3 regions of the Jeotgalibacillus aurantiacus genome follow, and region 2 is predicted to be linked to each of the others. Evidence: riboswitches for the same ligand, from Rfam matches in the RefSeq annotation. Region 2 holds a riboswitch; each other region holds the start of a gene.
What was found. Region 2 has a riboswitch for S-adenosylmethionine ahead of H7968_RS15875 (Na+/H+ antiporter NhaC family protein). Riboswitches for the same ligand answer to the same signal wherever they lie in the genome.
Positions count from the first base shown of each region.

Region 1 (5,727 bases), on a different contig from region 2:
CGATGATGAAGTATTTATTGACTGCAGGACTTCTGATGATCATCATGGCATTTTTTATACCGGGATTTGTCGTGATCTTGATTCAGGATCTATTGTTTTTTTCTGCTGATCATTGGTCATTTATCAGACCAATGGATGCGTTTTTAGCATTCGGTACAGGAATGGTCATAATCGGTCTTACGCTGATATCGTTTTTATTTACAAAGCTTTATGCGGAAAAGAAGCGTAAAACGTATAGGCTAACAGGTGTACATATTCTCCTTATTGTTTTGACATTGCCTTTGTTTGTGTTTTCAGTTTATCACTATGCCTATTTAAATGAGGACGGGGCACAGGCGAACTCTTTCTGGAGTCTTAGTGAACAAAGCATTGCCTGGGAAGAGGTAGAGGAGGTTACGCGTATTGTGGATGAGGAGTCACTCCGGGTATATTCCTATACATTTTCTTCTGATACCGGGGAAGTGACGATTCCCTATGATCCTACAGACAGAGAAACCGTTCGTGCAATCGGCTTTGTGGTCGATTCATACGGCTGGGAACTGAATGATGTGTTCGGGACAGAGGAGGATGTGCCGTTTTAAATAGAATCGTATAGACGATAAGAATCAGAACACAATTTTCTGAAAATCCAAACTTTATGTGTTGACGAATACCAAGCATTGTTATAGGATTAACGTATTAAAGTGAATAAGCTCTTATCGAGAGTGGTGGAGGGATATGGCCCTGTGAAACCCGGCAACCGCTGACTATGTCAGAAAGGTGCTACATCCATCAGGCGAATGCTGCCTGGAAGATAAGACAGAAGTATTGCGAGTATCTTCTTCTGTCTCAGAAGAAGTTTTTTTGTACCCAAAATCACGTGCGACCGTTTTTAAAGGAGAGTGGAAAAGATGAAATATGGATTTTGGCTTCCGATTTTCGGGGGATGGCTGCGTAACGTAGAAGATGAAAACATGCCGCCAACCTTTGATTATGCAAAAAAGGTCATTCAGTCCGCTGAAAACTGGGGATATGATACGACACTGATTGCTGAATTATATTTAAATGATATAAAGGGACCTGAGCGTGATTCGATTGAAGCGTGGTCTACTGCTGCTGCACTTGCAGCTGTAACAGAAAAAATTGAGATCATGACGGCGATCCGTCCGGGCTTTCATAATCCGGCTGTAGCTGCTAAAATGGCGTCAAATATTGACCATATTTCCAACGGCCGTTTTACGCTGAATGTCGTGTCTGCATGGTGGGCTGAGGAAGCAAAGCAGTACGGCGGCGCATTTACAGAGCATGATGAGCGCTATGAGCGTACGGATGAGTTCCTTCAGATTTTAAAAGGACTTTGGACAGAAGATACATTCAGCTTCAAAGGAAAATTCTATGACATTGAAAATACGAAGCTTGAGCCTAAACCGGTTCAGCGTCCGAATCCGATTCTATATGCAGGCGGTGAGAGCCCCCGTGGTAAGCAATCGATTGTTGAGCACTGTGACTCGTATGTGATGCACGGTGGAACGCTTGAAGAAATCGAAACGAAAATTGCCGACATGAAGACACGCCGCGCTGCAGCAGGAAAAGATCCGTTCGGTTCATTCGGAATGGCCGCGTTTATCATTTGCCGTGATACGGAGGAAGAGGTTCAGGCTGAGCTTGAGCGCATCACAGACGTGAAAGATGTAAGCGGATATGCCGGGTATAATGATTTCGTCAGCAAATCCCAGCTAGAGCAGCAGGTAAAGCTAATGGATTATTCGGTTTCCAACCGCGGACTGCGTCCTAATTTAATTGGGACACCTGAGCAGATTGCTGACCGGATTGTTGCTTATGAAAATGCAGGTCTTGACCTGTTACTGCTTCAATTCTCTCCGCAGCTTGAAGAGATGGAGCGTTTCTCAAAGAAGGTTATGCCACTGGTTGAAGAAAAGCGTAAACTGCTAAAGCAGGTCAATGCGTAACAACTTGAAGGAGTGACAGCATGAGTAAAGTATATGTATTACATGAAAATGATGAGTGGACGGTTCATTTAACGAAGCGTCTTGAAGAATTAGAGGTTCCTTATGAAGTCTGGCATTTAGACGAGGGAATTGTGGATTTAACAGAAGAGCCGCCTGAAGGTGTATTTTACAGCAGAATGAGTGCCTCATCTCATACGCGCGGACACCGTTTCGCACCCGAATTAACAGAGTCGGTCCTAGCCTGGCTTGAGCAGCATGGCCGTCGCGTTCTCAATGGATCGCGTGCTCTTCGTCTTGAAGTCAGTAAAGTGAATCAGTATACAGCGTTGCAATCTCATGGTATCAAGACGCCAAAAACGATTGCCGCAGTTGGAAAAGAGCAGATTATCCAGGCTGCAGAAAAGCTTGGTGAATCCTCTTTTATCACAAAGCACAACCGGGCAGGGAAAGGTCTTGGTGTCCAGCTGTTTCATTCCATTGAAGGTTTAAAGGAATATGTGAATGGTGATGATTTTGAGCTTCCGGTAGACGGCATTACACTGATTCAAGAGTATATTGAAGCACCTGAGCCGTATATCACGCGCTGTGAGTTTGTCGGCGGGAAATTTATCTACGCTGTCAGAGTGGATACGTCAGAAGGCTTTGAGCTTTGCCCGGCTGACGCCTGCCAGATCGGGGATTTATTCTGTCCGGTAGGGGAAGAAGTTGAAGAAAAACCTAAGTTTCAGGTTGTGGAGAATTTTGAGGATCCACTTATCCTTCAGCTTGAAACATTCCTTGAGAAAAACGACATTGCCGTGGCAGGCATCGAGTTTATCAAGGATAAGAATGGACAGATTTATGTATATGATATCAACACAAACACGAATTACAATGCTGATGCTGAGGCGAAGCATGGTAAGTTCGGTATGCTTGAGCTTGCGAATCATCTGAAGCAGGAGCTTGCAAAGGTTGCTCCGGTTGTAAATGCATAATAAATAGAGACCCCTGTCCTTTGGATGGGGGTTTTCTTATTGCGAGCGGTTGTGGCGGTGTAGGCCAAATATCACTGAACTGACAAATTCCGTGAGAAGCTGACAAACTTGTGGTGTGAGCTCACGAATTGCGGTGGTAAGCTGACGAATTCAGCGAATAACCTCACGAACTCCCATTACAACCTCACAATGTTCAAGTGCGTGCCATGCTCGAATATAAATAAGTTCAATTAGTGGTATGATTTCGCAAGAATAAAAAATATTAAATCAATTTTTTTTGATTTAATAATTGACGATTTGTTTTAGGAAGGGTATGCTTTATATATCAAGTAAATTTGATTAAAGGAGCTGCTGATCATGACCATGGTCGAATTGTTACCAACTACGGATACTTTTAAATTATATGAAAAAAAATTCAAAGCGCTTTCTGATCACAAGCGTCTGGAGATCATGCATTTAATTCAAAAGCATCAATCGTTGTGCGTATGTGATCTGGCTGAACACATTGCAATGCCTCAATCTAAATTGTCTTATCATTTAAAACAACTGCTGGATGCCGGTTTTTTGAATGTTGAGAAGAAGGGAACGTGGAACTATTATTCGATTCGGAATGAGGGAGTAAATGAAGTTTTATCGCCGGCATTATGCTGTTTGTTCCGAAATGAAGATTCAGCGTGTTAGCCTCTCTGAACGGGAGGCTCCTCATTTCGTTAATATATCAAAAAAATTTGATTTAAGGGGTGTATGGTTGTGTTTGAAACGTTCTTATGGATTGCTCTTGAGTTAACGGTTTTGTTTGTCTTTCTATCTTTCCTATTATCCATTTTGCAGAGCTGGATTCCGTATGAGAGGATAGAGCGTTATTTAAAAATTCGATCAAAATGGAAGGCTGGGGGTTTTGCACTCATTTTTGCATTTATTACGCCTTTCTGTTCCTGTTCAACGATCCCAGTCGTCGTAAACATGCTGAAAAACCGGGTGCCATTTGGTTTGACGATGGTGTTTTTGTTTTCATCACCGCTGCTTGATCCAACCATTCTTACGGTCATGGGTGTCATCCTGGGGTGGGAAGTTACCGTTGTTTATACAGTGATCACGGCAGTATTTTCTGTCATCCTTGGTTTTGCACTTGAGAAATTCGGTTTCGAAAAATATGTAAAGCCGGTGATTCTTGAAGGATATAGTCCAAACGTAAAGGCAGGGTGGAACGTTATAGGTGCGTTGGCGGAAACAGGAAAAATGATGAAATCGGTATTTCCATTCTTGATAATCGGTGCTGCCATTGGAGCAGGGATACATGGACTTGTTCCAGCGGATTGGATTGCAGCTAATTTTGGACACGGGGCATGGTGGTTGATTCCGGCTGCGGCAGTGCTCGGAATCCCACTCTATATCCGTCTTTCCAGTATGATCCCAATTTCACAGGTTCTTCTGTTAAAAGGGATGGCATTGGGCCCCATTATGGCATTATTGATCAGTTCTGCCGGTGCAAGCCTGCCTGAGGTTGTATTGCTTAAATCTATATTCCGAATACAACTGGTCGCTGTTTTTATCTTATCTGTTTTATCTATGGCTTCTTTATCAGGTTTTATTTTTTACCTGATTTGAACAGTGATATCTTAATAAGGAGGTGAACGTACATGCTGAAAAAACTGCTTTCATTATTTAAAACAGAGAAAAAACAAACGTGTTGCGAAGTGAAAATCGTTGAAGTGAAAAAGTAAAAGATACAACCATTTGTCTCATTTACAAAATCTCAATCTCCGTAACACATCCGTAAACGATTTCGAGGATTATATTGCGGAATTGCCGGGTATAAATTGCTAATGAACGGGGTCATGATAGTGATGAGGTGAGACAACATGTTCAAAAAATGGTTATTAAAAAAGAAAAAAGATCAGGATAAATCATCCAGACAATTGAAGGTGCTGGAGATGAGAGAAATAAAGGTCAATTAATATAAAAAAGACGTCCGCAAATTATTAAATGAGGACGTCTTTTTTATATTAATGTGTATTGCTTGTGATCACGACTCCTCTGCCGTCCGGCGTGTCCTGGACATCGAGTGTGATATTTTCGGCTACGAAAAGGATCTGAGGGTCAATCGCTACTTTGATGCTGTTGATTTCCCAGACGATATCGTTTTCCTCAGGAGGGTCGATCCCGAGACCGAGATCAGGGGTACCGTCCCCCTGTCCCGCAAAATAAATACGGACATTATCGTTATCGTACCGGTCGAATAGTTCGAGCAGCGCTTGTTTGGCTGTATCGGTAATCACCATCTATATTCACTCCTTTTTTATTCAATTCCACAAGGAGGCGGTTCACACCTTCTTCACCATCATAATCCTGCACGAACATTCCGTAAAGGTCAAATGCTTTGCAGCTGCTTATCTACCTGTTTCAGCAAATGTCTTGATACGTTCACCGATTTCATCACGTACGCGCTGGAAGAATGCCCATTTTTCCTCTTCAGTACCCTCTGCTTTCGCAGGATCATCGAAGCCCCAGTGCTCACGTTTTACATGGGGAGGTGTAACCGGACAGTGGTCTGCAGCATGGCCGCATAACGTAACGACTAAATCTGCGTTATTCAGAATTTCAGGATCGATGGTATCAGAAGTCTGATTAGAAATATCAATATCGGCTTCTTTCATCGCTTTTACTGCATTAGGGTTCAGCCCGTGTGCTTCAAGTCCTGCACTCAGTACGTTCCACTCATCACTTAAAAATTTCTTTCCCCAACCTTCAGCCATCTGGCTTCTGCAGGAGTTTCCAGTACAAAGAAAATATAGTGTTTTTTT
Region 1 is NZ_JACNMS010000001.1:445,866-451,592, reverse strand. It holds gene H7968_RS02080 (hypothetical protein) at 1-581, shown strand, start outside; SAM riboswitch class I at 693-800, shown strand; gene H7968_RS02075 (LLM class flavin-dependent oxidoreductase) at 891-1,949, shown strand; gene H7968_RS02070 (ATP-grasp domain-containing protein) at 1,970-2,923, shown strand; gene H7968_RS02065 (ArsR/SmtB family transcription factor) at 3,287-3,604, shown strand; gene H7968_RS02060 (permease) at 3,668-4,531, shown strand; gene H7968_RS02055 (iron-sulfur cluster assembly accessory protein) at 4,930-5,205, opposite strand; gene arsC (arsenate reductase (thioredoxin)) at 5,314-5,727, opposite strand, start outside.
Region 1: another riboswitch for S-adenosylmethionine. It lies ahead of H7968_RS02075 (LLM class flavin-dependent oxidoreductase); the one in region 2 lies ahead of H7968_RS15875 (Na+/H+ antiporter NhaC family protein).

Region 2 (5,727 bases):
CTTACCCGCTTTGCCAATCTCTGCTCCTCAACCTGCTTACGGCGGTCATTCATCTTGCTTTCGATGAGGCTTCTGTCCTGATAGTACATCTCTACGTTCACCTGCCTTCTGTTTACAAGCTGAGTTCACCATAATTCGCAACATCATAGTCAGAATCAGCCGGCTGTTCAGCACCTTCCACACTACCTTCTTTTAATCGGAGAAGCGCTTTAACCGCTCCTCTGATCTCGGGTGTATCTGCTATCATTGTGCCCAAAAGGTCGATGTGTTTAATCGTCGTTTTGAGTTCTGAGATATCCAGATCTTCTCCAAATCTAAGCTTTCCAGCTACAATGAGCGTGACCGGTTTATCGTAGGCTGCATACTCTTCTGTGGCCCACTGTTCTTCGTTTTCAATCAGCACGTATTGTCCCTCATATGATAGGATTTCAGCCTCAATATTTGTCTTCTCATAGAGCAGATCCTCAAGATTTTCATCTACAACCACAATAGAGGTCGTCTGGATTTGATCAATCGCCTGCTCCAACTGCTCACGGGTCACATCTTTTTCGAAATAGATCGGTTTTGATGTCATGAGCTTTGCTCCTTTGAGGCGGCGCAACGTACGTGCTGAATAAGACTGTGATGAAGTCAGTAAAGTAAAACCTTCCGGGATTTTGACTGTTTCCCCGTTAACCGTGTGTGAAAGAGCGAATACAGCTGATTCCTGAGATTCATGGAAATACAACAATCCATTTACAGTGAGGTGTTCAATCTTTGTTTTTAATTGTTCAAGAGATAAGTCTTTTGCAAGAGTCAACTTTCCATTTACCGTCAGCTTAACAGAAGACTGTATTGAATCGAGGTATGCGTTATTCAGCTCATGTTTCCCATTGATTGTTCTTGGCTTTTCACCTGAATACGTTTCAGACATGCCAGTCATATGCTTTACTTTGCTTTGAATGATTCCCTGCAAATGTACCGGGGAGACTATCGAGCCAACAACATATAGTCCTTCGATTTTACCTTGAAGGTCTTCTTCTTCAATGTCATCATCGAAAATAACACTTCCAACTGTAAGTAATTGAACGGGGTCCGCAATTGACTGAAGGTATTGCCGTGACAGAACGGTTTCACCTGTAAGGGTTTGAAACTCTCCATTTATTTCAATGCTTGCCCCAACGTTTTTACTTTTTAAAGAAGATAACAAGTGAGCCGTCTCTCTCGAATAAATAATACAACCTACATTTTCAATGCTTTCGATTTCAGAGACCGTTTTCTCCGTCGCTTTCGTTAAATTGATGACTCCTACATTCCCAATTCGCTGCTTTTTCATGTTAATCTTCCTCCAATTTCTTTTTTAATTGTTTCAACGCCTGACTTAATTTGTAGCGGACCGTAGCGGCAGGCAGATGCAGCTGTTGACCAATTTCTTTACTTGATAATCCAATCCAGTACCGCTTAAAGATAATATCCTTGTATTCCTGTGACAGATCGGCAAGTAATTCAGTGACCTCAATATGAGTAAATCGCTGATCCAGTCTGATTTGCTCAAAGTCATCCTCCCACCCTGTCAGCCGCTGCTCTTTTCTCCGTTCATCAACCAGCTGATTTTTCATCACCCGGAAGAACCAGGCACGCTGTTTATAAACAGGCAGTTCCTGAAGCATACTTTCATGAGCAAGCGATTTGATCACAGCCTGCTGAATCAGGTCATCTGCTTCCTGTTCATGTCTTGCAATTGACCTGGCAAACCTGCGCAGATTAGTTTCCAATTCCAGATACAACTCACTGGACTCCATCGGCTTCACTCACTTTTTCGTGGTTTCATGTATATAACGTTTCGGCATCGGAAAGTGTTGGACCTTTTTTAAAAATAATTTTCCCCATAGAAAAAAGCTCCCCTCAAAGAGAGAAGCTTTTCACCTTAATCCTCCACCACACCAGGTGTTTTAAATCTCGGGAATTGAATAGCGATCGCAATGATTCCTGACAATGCGATCAGCATTGGATAAATACAGAACGGTACAATCTCCACAGGAGAAATGCCCGCTACACCTGCTACTGCAAGCAGCTGTGCACCGTATGGAATCAGCCCCTGCACAGAGCTTGAGAAAATATCAAGCAGACTCGCAGATCTTCTATTGTCGATACCAAAACGTTCTGAGATCTGTCTTGCAAGCGGACCTGCCGTAATAATTGAGATCGTATTGTTCGCTGTTGCGAAATTCACCGTACTTACGAGGCCGGCAATCCCTGCCTCTCCACCGCGCTTGGAATTGACTCGTTTTGTAACAGACTGAAGCAGAAATTCAATGCCGCCATTCTGTTTGATGAGTTCCACCAGTCCACCAAGTAAAATCGCAATCATCGCAAGCTCAAACATATTAGAGAATCCTGTTCCAATCAGTTCGATCAAGGTCAGCAAACTGAATTCACCAAGTCCTAGACCTACAATTCCAGCAAAAATAATACCGCCAAGCAAAACAAGAATGACGTTTGCTCCTGCAATCGCAAAGATCAGTACGCCTAAATACGGAAGCACCTGCAGGAGATTATAAGGATTCGATTCCTCCAATGAGGCACTTGATCCCGTTGTCATCACAGCGAAAATGATTGCTGTAATGATCGCAGCCGGAAGAACGATTTTAACATTTGCTTTAAACTTATCCTTCATCTTCGTTCCCTGCGTGCGTACTGCTGCAATGGTCGTATCTGAGATAATGGACAGATTATCACCAAACATCGCGCCACTCACAATCGCACCCATCGCCAGCGCAACACCGATATCTGTCTGCTCTGATACACCAAGTCCGATCGGTGCCAGCGCCACAATCGTACCTGTAGAAGTCCCCATAGAAATAGAGATAAAACATCCTATAATAAATAATCCGACGATCAACAGATTCTGCGGTAAAAAGGACAGTCCAAGATTGACCGTCGAATCTACTGCACCAGCACCATCAGCAACGGATGCAAAAGCTCCTGCTAAAAGAAAGATAATGACCATCAAAATAATATTCGGATGACCTCCACCCTTAGACAGCTGCATCACCTTCGTCTGAAAATCAGTTTTGCGATTCATCAGTAAGGCGACCAAAATCGCAATAAATAAAGCAACCAGCACAGGCATTAAATAAAAATCACCCGTGATTACACCTGAACCAATAAATAATAAAATAAATATGCCAAACGGAATCAGAGCAAGCGGATTACTCTGAGGTATTTCCTGATTCGTCATAAGAATGCACCTCCAACCTTTTGTTTTAACAAATCCTATAAACTTCAAACCTGCGGCCAAACAAAAAAGCTTCTCCCATAAGAAAAGGAAGAAGCTTTTAATCAAAAGCAAACCACTTTTCTTATCTCCCAGGCTCATGCCTGCTGGAATTGGCACAGTACTCATCCAAGTCTGCTGCCGAGGCTTCAAAGGGCCAGTCCCTCCACCTCTCTTCATAAGAAGGTCTTGCAGGTATTTAATTTATTGTTGAATGATAAAAGATTTAAAAAAGGATGTCAACGGATCTTGATAACTTCGGAAGATTCATATTATTTCGTCGCTGATTACCTGAGCGGCTGAAACCGTTTCCTTCCATAATACATTTCTAAGGGTAAAAGCAACCATCCCTATAAGCAAGCAAAATAACCCCACAAACATAAAAACCGCACCTGCACCGAATAACCTGACAAGTATCCCACCGATTAATGGGCCAACTACAACACACAAGCTGCATATGGTCTGATTAATACCTGATACTCTCCCAATATTCTCTTTCGAAGTATGCTTATGGATGATATATTGAAATCCCACCGAGTATAAACCCACACCAAGACCAATGATAGCACCGAAAATGATGGGCTGCCATAAAGGGAATCCTGCCTCAAGTAATCCAATTCCTCCAAATCCAATTCCAACGCAGGCAAGACTTCCACCCATGAGCCAACCGTAATCCCGCAGATTTGAAAATCGATTTAACAGCACAATCATGACAACGGCACCCGCTCCGGAAGAGGCAAACAGATAACCGATTAATTCAGGTTGATCAGGTGACAGCTCTCTGAACCATGTAGTGAATTGAATATCAATCATCTGGATTGTAAGTAAACCTAAAAAAGCGAGCATAAAGCTGACCCATAGTGGACGGCTGGTAAAAATGATCAGCCAGCCTTCACGCCATGAAATCCAAAAATCACCTCTATTATTGTGAGCCATAGCATAAGAATCTTTTTCAAACACTGAATATTCTCTTCTCATACTGAATAAAACAAAACACGAAATAATGAGCATTATTGCGTTGATCAAAATACATATTTGCGGTGATACTGCTCCTGCTATCACTCCTCCAATTAACGGTGCTGCAATTTTAGAAAACTGCAGCATGATTCCATTTAAAGAAAAAGCCTGGAAAAGCTGATGCTCTGGCACCACCTCTTTTACCATCCCCTGTTGAGCAGGATAATGAATCAAATTCACCACTGATCTGCACGCAATGATGAGTAGCGCGAGCCATGGACCCGAAACGAAGACCAGCATAAGCGTCAACACCACACTGATAAGATCAGCCAAAAACATCATTTTCAGCTTGTCAGTCCGGTCGGCAAACACTCCTGAGAACTGACCTAATAGCGCTTGCGGCAATGCCATTGCAACGGGAATTAAAGCGATTAAAAAAGGATCTGCCTGCCAGACGAATCCAAATAAAATCATAATCGCGACAGCATCAAAATAATTTCCCATGACAGAAATTGAATAAGACGAAAACATCTTTACAAACAAACGATTGCCCCAAATAGAACGATCTAATTTACCTGCTGACATATAACAATCACCCTGCTTCCTGATTAATATCATCAGTTTAGTGGCTCAATGTCAGAGGATGATCAAATGAACAGATTCAGACGCTGTTTTACCAGACTTACCTTTCGATCCGGCAAATACTCCCGTTTCATTTCGTCTGCATTTGCTTTTAAAAGCATAAATAATTCTTCATCCAATTTAAGTTTATCTAGTAAGAGAAGCGTGATTTCAAAGTAAAAAAAGAGATGAGATGTAAACTTTGTATTTTTCACCACATGATATCCCTGCTCTATATCCTCACGACCTTTTTTAAACGAGCCCCGCTGGAGATGGAGAATTCCAGTGATCACATAAAATATGCCAAGCTCCCTTTGCAAAGGATTATTCTGATAAAACTGTTCCATCTCAATAAATAGTCGATTAAATTCACTCGTTTCTCCACCGCATAGCAATAGAATCAACTTAAAATTCATAAGGGAAGGGTTAAATCCGTGATCAGATTTCAGCAGTTCAGGGTATTTTAACGTCATCGACTTAAACTGTCGATCAGCTTTTTTAAGGTCTTGATCCATTACAAATAAATAAAACAAACCTAATGTCTCAGCTTCAAAATGTGATCTTTCAGAAAACACCTCTTTCTCGAGTCCACGCTGAATATACTGAATGGCTTCACGAAAATTGCCAGTCTGAGTGTGATAAATATGAATCATGTAATACAGTTTTTGATCCATATTGGCATGATCATTGATGAACCAGTCAATATCAGCCTTCATAAAGGCAAAAACAGGCTTATATTCTTCCGGAACCATAAACCCTAAATGCTTTTCCTCAATAAACGTTTGCATGGCTTCTCCATGACCAAATAGATGATATCGCTTAATCAGACCTTCAAGCATCTTATTTATTTCCGGATCCTGATAGGCTGCGTCATCCATTCCAACATCAATTTT
Region 2 is NZ_JACNMS010000006.1:84,987-90,713, reverse strand. It holds gene H7968_RS18060 (hypothetical protein) at 1-89, opposite strand, end outside; gene H7968_RS15885 (hypothetical protein) at 113-1,315, opposite strand; gene H7968_RS15880 (RNA polymerase sigma factor) at 1,317-1,766, opposite strand; gene H7968_RS15875 (Na+/H+ antiporter NhaC family protein) at 1,907-3,220, opposite strand; SAM riboswitch class I at 3,339-3,441, opposite strand; gene H7968_RS15870 (MFS transporter) at 3,524-4,798, opposite strand; gene H7968_RS15865 (winged helix-turn-helix domain-containing protein) at 4,861-5,727, opposite strand, start outside.

Region 3 (5,727 bases), on a different contig from region 2:
ATGTGACATTCATTTCATCGTATGAAAGCAGCACCATACCCTGTCCATCGACACCTGTGGACAAATTCGTACTGATTGCATGTACTTCATTGGGTCTGCCGAATAATGTCACGATCGGATAAAGCGTATAGACGCCTAAGTCCATTAAAGATCCGTTTGCCAGATCCGGCTTGAAAGCGTTCAGTACTTCGCCCGCTTTAAATTTGTCGTACCTGGAAGAGTATTGCCCGTAATGAGCGCGCACCTGTCTGATGTCTCCAAGTAGGGGCAGTGATTCCTGGATCTTCTTAAAGTTTGGCATGACCGTTGATTTCATCGCTTCCATTAAAAGAACATTTTCTTTTCTTGATACGCTGATCATCTTTTCAGCCATCGCTTTTGTTGCAGTTAAAGGCTTTTCACATAAGACAGGAATACCGGACTCCATACATTCAATCGCCTGTTCATGATGCACCGCATTTGGTGTCGCCAGATAAACAGCATCAATCTCTCCACTGTGACACATGTCCGTGATCGACTCATAAGTATGTGTCAGATCATTTTTTTCTGCGAAATTTTTTGCGGTCTCGAGCTTTCTTGAACAAACAGCGGTAACACTTGCGCCATCCACTGTACGGGCAGCTTCTATAAATGACTCTGTAATCCAGTTTGTCCCGATTACGCCGAATCTCATCATTGATCATCCTTTCTATGTACACCTGTTGAACAGTTTACATGGTAAACTCCGTCAAAAACAACATTTACATGCGTCAAAAGGGTGTGATGAGGGTATAGAAAGAGAATAATACTTTGGTGAAACCTGTTCGCCATTTGTGCGTAAGAATACTACACCAGGACTAAAGGGAGATTGCGATGGAACCATTTATTTCTAATCATCAATTTAATATAATCAAACACCAGATTGCCGGCATGCAGCGCCAGGTCATTGGCACAACGGATCAGGGTGTCCGCACGGCTGTAAAAGAGATAGCAGAGGCAAAAGTGATCGAGAGTTTTGACAATCTCACTTCAGAACAGGAAGACGTGCTTTCAGCTATTTCCTCGCTTGGCACAGAGGAAGAACGTAACGCATTTTTATTATCACTGCTACCTTACAGAGAATCCTTTCCGGCGATCACACCGGCGGATTTGCGTGGCCTTTTTCCAAAAGTGAAGAAGCTCAGTATCCCTGACCTGAATGCGATTGATTTCAAAGCACTTACGTATCTCGGTTGGAAAGACATTGGTCAGGATAAACAATATTTTGTCTATCCCATAAATGGGAAATTAACCGGCATACAGGGCAGATATGTCATTTCTGCAAAGAAAGGTCTATGTCATTTTTGTGGGCGCTTTGGAGATGTTGCATTTACGAGCATTCAGACGAAAGCCGGTCAGCAGGATCCATACAAAGCATTTGGCCATTACATTTGCTACGACAGTAAAGAATGCAATCAATCTATACAAAATACGGAATCACTCGAAGGTTTTTTACGCCAGGTAGTGAAAATGTAATTGAGGTGACCATTCATGAAGGTGGAAGATCAAATCAAATCTTTTGTAGCGATTTATGAACAACTTCGAAAAAAATACCGTTGGCGGGCAAACAATCAGTCATTAATCATGATTGCCGGGCAGCTTGCAGCGCACGAAAAACCTTTTCAGCTCAATGAATTTATCCGTCTCGTTGACTTCATAAAGGACGAATCAAGTGCATTTTCCTACGTACAGTCAACGGATTTAAGATTTATGCTGGCGGGTCTGCTGTGGGCTGAGTATGAAGATCCTCAAAGTGCCTATCCTGACATGATGCAAATCTATGAAAAACTGATCGAAGGTGGCTTTAAAAGGAGTCCACACGCCTACATTGCTGCCTATGCTCTGTTCAGTTCTTTAAAAGATGGGGATGATGCTGATGCGCATGTAGAACGATCCATCAATATGTATAAAGGAATTAAAGAAAAGCATTTTTTCCTGACCTCACACGAAGATTATCCGCTCTCTGTGTTGCTTGCTGAGGAGGAGGGAGAGCAGGAAGAACTTCTCGATGATATGTCTTATTATTACGACCAGCTTCACATCGTACTGGCAAAGGGCAATAACAGACAATTCCTGTCTCAAATTCTTACTTACGGGCGTCAGGATAATCGCCAGCTGCTCGTGCAGAACACGGTTACCTGGCTTGATGACCTGAGACAGAATAAGATGAAGCTCCGCGGGAACCATTTGCCGGTGGTGGGCGTTTTAGCATTGGCTGGGAGACCGTCTGATCTGCTGCCGGACGTGAAAGATGTTTTTGAAACTCTGGTCAGCCATAAGCAATTCAAGTGGCATCGGGATCTATGCTTCATGGTTGCCGTGCGCTTTGTTGTACAGAAGCAGGCGGAGGAAAACCGCTTTTTGGATGTCGGTCTGGCAACGACGATTGAATCCATTTTACAGGCACAACAGGCAGCGACCTTTGCTGCGATTTCAGCATCCGCAGCAGCTGCAGCAAGTTCATCAAGCGATTAAATACAGAGACGGGGAACCAATATGAGACTGATTTGTTTGCAGCACGTCTGGTATGATGATGCAGGCTTTTTGGAAGAGTGGGTAAAAGTATGGGGGTGCAGTCTTCATTATTTTGATGCGAAAAAGCCTGTAAACTACCCGGAGCTCGAAGATGAGGATGTACTCGTTGTCCTTGGCGGTCCGATGAGTGTGTTGGACCTGCCCGATACTGAATGGATGCAGAAGGAAGTGGCTTATATTGAAAAAGCACTTCAGCACGGGCATAAGGTGATCGGAATTTGCCTCGGTTCTCAGCTGCTTGCCCACATTTACGGCACAGAAGTTCATACGCTTCCCAAGTATGAAATGGGGTGGGCTGAGATTAACTGGGACCACGGCTTTTTGGAGGATTTTGATGTGGAGGACATGGACATCCCGATGTTTCACTGGCATAGCGATCTGTATGAGCTTCCAGAAGGTACAAAACCGCTTGGCAAAACGGATCTGACACCTGTTCAGGGATTTTATACAGATCAGGTACTGGCGTTTCAATTTCACCCTGAAATGACAGTGAAAGGGATTCAACAGCTCATTGACCATGATCATCAGGAGATTGAATTGAGAGATACCTCCGTTGAAATCGAAGAACCACGTGCCGATCCAGGTTACGTAGAACAAAGCCATAACCGTTTCCAACCGATACTCGAAAAATTTCTCGGCGTATCCGGTGAAAAAAAGATTGATTAGGGGTAGACATCTTTTTGAATTGTGTATACAATAAGAATGAGATTCATTCTCAACTAAACATAAACGAATCGTCGCTGATTCTTAACACAACTTCTGCTGCAAAGTTTCGATTCGCACCGTCACTTTGCTGCCAGGAAGAATAAAAGCGACACCCCCTCTATTGAGCCGGAGCCTGCCGACACACAGGCTCCGGCTATATTTGTGACTAAAAAAGCGGAGGCGGGCGTTTAGGGACGTATTCGAGTTATTTAACTACTCTTTCGGGTTATTTGACCACTCTTTACATTTATTTGACCACTTTCGATTGTTATTTAACTACTCTCAGCCCTTATTTAACCACTCTCACAAAATATCCCGGCGCAGGCCGGGGGCTCTTGAAGATTTTGAGTAATCTAGCTTGATCCTGCGTCCAGGTACAGGATTGCGAGCGGCCATTCCCATTGATTAGACAACTTTTTGCTGGTATTTGACAACTCTTTTGCATTATTTGACCACTTCATCTGTTTATTTGACAACTCTTATTCGTTATTTAACCACTCTCAAAAAAGTGATCCTGTAGAGACTACGAATGAGCTTGAGCTTCTCCTTTTTATCATCTTTCCCTTGCTTCTTCCAGCAAAATAAGGTAGTCTATACAACAACATTAATTTTTCTGACAATTTCATATCTTATCGAGAGAGGTTGAGGGACTGGCCCTTTGACGCCTCAGCAACCAGCTATTTATAGCCCGGTGCTAATGCCAGCAGGCGTATGCCTGAATGATAAGAGGACCTTACACGTAAAGAACCTTCTCTTATCATAGATTAGGTTCTTTTTTATTGACCAAAAACATAAAGATTGAATCCCGGTTTGAAAGGAATGAGGAAGATGAGTTATTTCCCGGAAACAGAGCTTGCACAGCTTGGTAATCGCAGTGAGAAAGATACAGGTACGGTGAATCCACCGATTTACTTGTCGACGGCTTACCGTCACAGTGGACTTGGCGAATCAACAGGATACGACTATACGAGAACAAAAAATCCTACGAGAGCCATTTTGGAGGAAGGAATTGCCCGGCTGGAAAAAGGGGATGCCGGATTCGCGACGAGCTCTGGCATGGCTGCGATACAGCTTGTTTTATCACTATTTAAACCGGGAGATGTCATCCTTGCCTCAGATGATTTGTACGGAGGGACGTACCGGTTGTTTAATCATTGGGAGAACCAATTCAATGTGACCTTTCGTTATCTTGATACAAACAATGCTGATGAACTTGAAAAAGCATACACGGAAGAAGTAAAAGCCGTTTTTGTTGAAACACCGACAAACCCGTTGATGAAGCTGACTGATCTGAATAAGGTCGGAGCTTTTACTGAAAAATATAATCTGTTATTTATTGCGGATAATACGTTTTTAACGCCTTATTTACAGAGACCGATTGAGCATGGTGCAGACATTGTGATTCATAGTGCAACGAAGTATCTCGGTGGGCACAATGATGTGTTGGCGGGACTTGTTGTGACAAAAGGAGAAGCGCTGAGTGAAAAGCTGTTTCAGATGCATAACGGCGCAGGAGCCGTCTTATCCCCGATGGATTCCTGGCTGTTGATCCGCGGAATGAAGACACTCGCGCTGAGGATGGACCGTCATCAGGAAAATGCACAGGCACTGGCGGATTTTCTGGCTGAACAGACTGGCGTGACAGATGTCATCTATCCGAAGGTTGGCGGGATGTTATCTTTCCGCCTCGAAAAAGAAGAATGGATTGATCCATTTTTACGCTCGACTCAAGTGATCTCATTTGCGGAAAGTCTTGGTGGGGTGGAAAGCTTTATTACGTATCCTGCAACGCAGACACACGCGGATATTCCTGAGGAAGAACGGGAGAAAAAAGGCATTTGTAAAAGGCTTCTGCGTTTTTCAGTAGGAATCGAACAGGTTGAGGACTTGAAAAATGATTTAAAAAAGGCGCTAGAAGCAGCCTGTAAGGAGGAGACAGCATATGACAGAACATCGCTTTGACACGAAGCTGCTGCATCAGCCATCTTATATTGATAAACAGACAGGGGCAGTCAACGTACCTCTGCATTATTCTTCGACGTATCATCAGCAGTCTATTGATGAATTCGGTCCTTACGATTACAGCCGCTCAGGAAATCCGACCAGACAAGCGCTGGAGGAAACGATTGCTGATCTTGAAAATGGTACAGCCGGATTTGCATTTGCTTCCGGTATGGCGGCGATCTCATCAGCCTTTATGCTGCTGTCAGCCGGTGATCATGTCCTTGTGTCAAAGGATGTATACGGCGGCACCTATCGTGTGATCACAGAGGTGCTGACACGCTTTGGCATTGATCATACATTTATTGATATGACGGACCTGGATGAGACGGCCAGAAACGTCCGGCCGAATACGAGGGTCATTTATGTAGAGACGCCATCCAATCCGACGCTGAATATAACGGATATCGAGGGTGTGGCGAAGGTGGCAAAAGCGCATGGCTGTCTCACTTTTGTTGATAACACATT
Region 3 is NZ_JACNMS010000003.1:489,588-495,314, forward strand. It holds gene H7968_RS12120 (Gfo/Idh/MocA family protein) at 1-673, opposite strand, end outside; gene H7968_RS12125 (FusB/FusC family EF-G-binding protein) at 853-1,494, shown strand; gene H7968_RS12130 (DUF4003 family protein) at 1,510-2,493, shown strand; gene H7968_RS12135 (type 1 glutamine amidotransferase) at 2,515-3,219, shown strand; SAM riboswitch class I at 3,885-3,987, shown strand; gene H7968_RS12140 (methionine biosynthesis PLP-dependent protein) at 4,087-5,220, shown strand; gene metC (cystathionine beta-lyase) at 5,201-5,727, shown strand, end outside.
Region 3: another riboswitch for S-adenosylmethionine. It lies ahead of H7968_RS12140 (methionine biosynthesis PLP-dependent protein); the one in region 2 lies ahead of H7968_RS15875 (Na+/H+ antiporter NhaC family protein).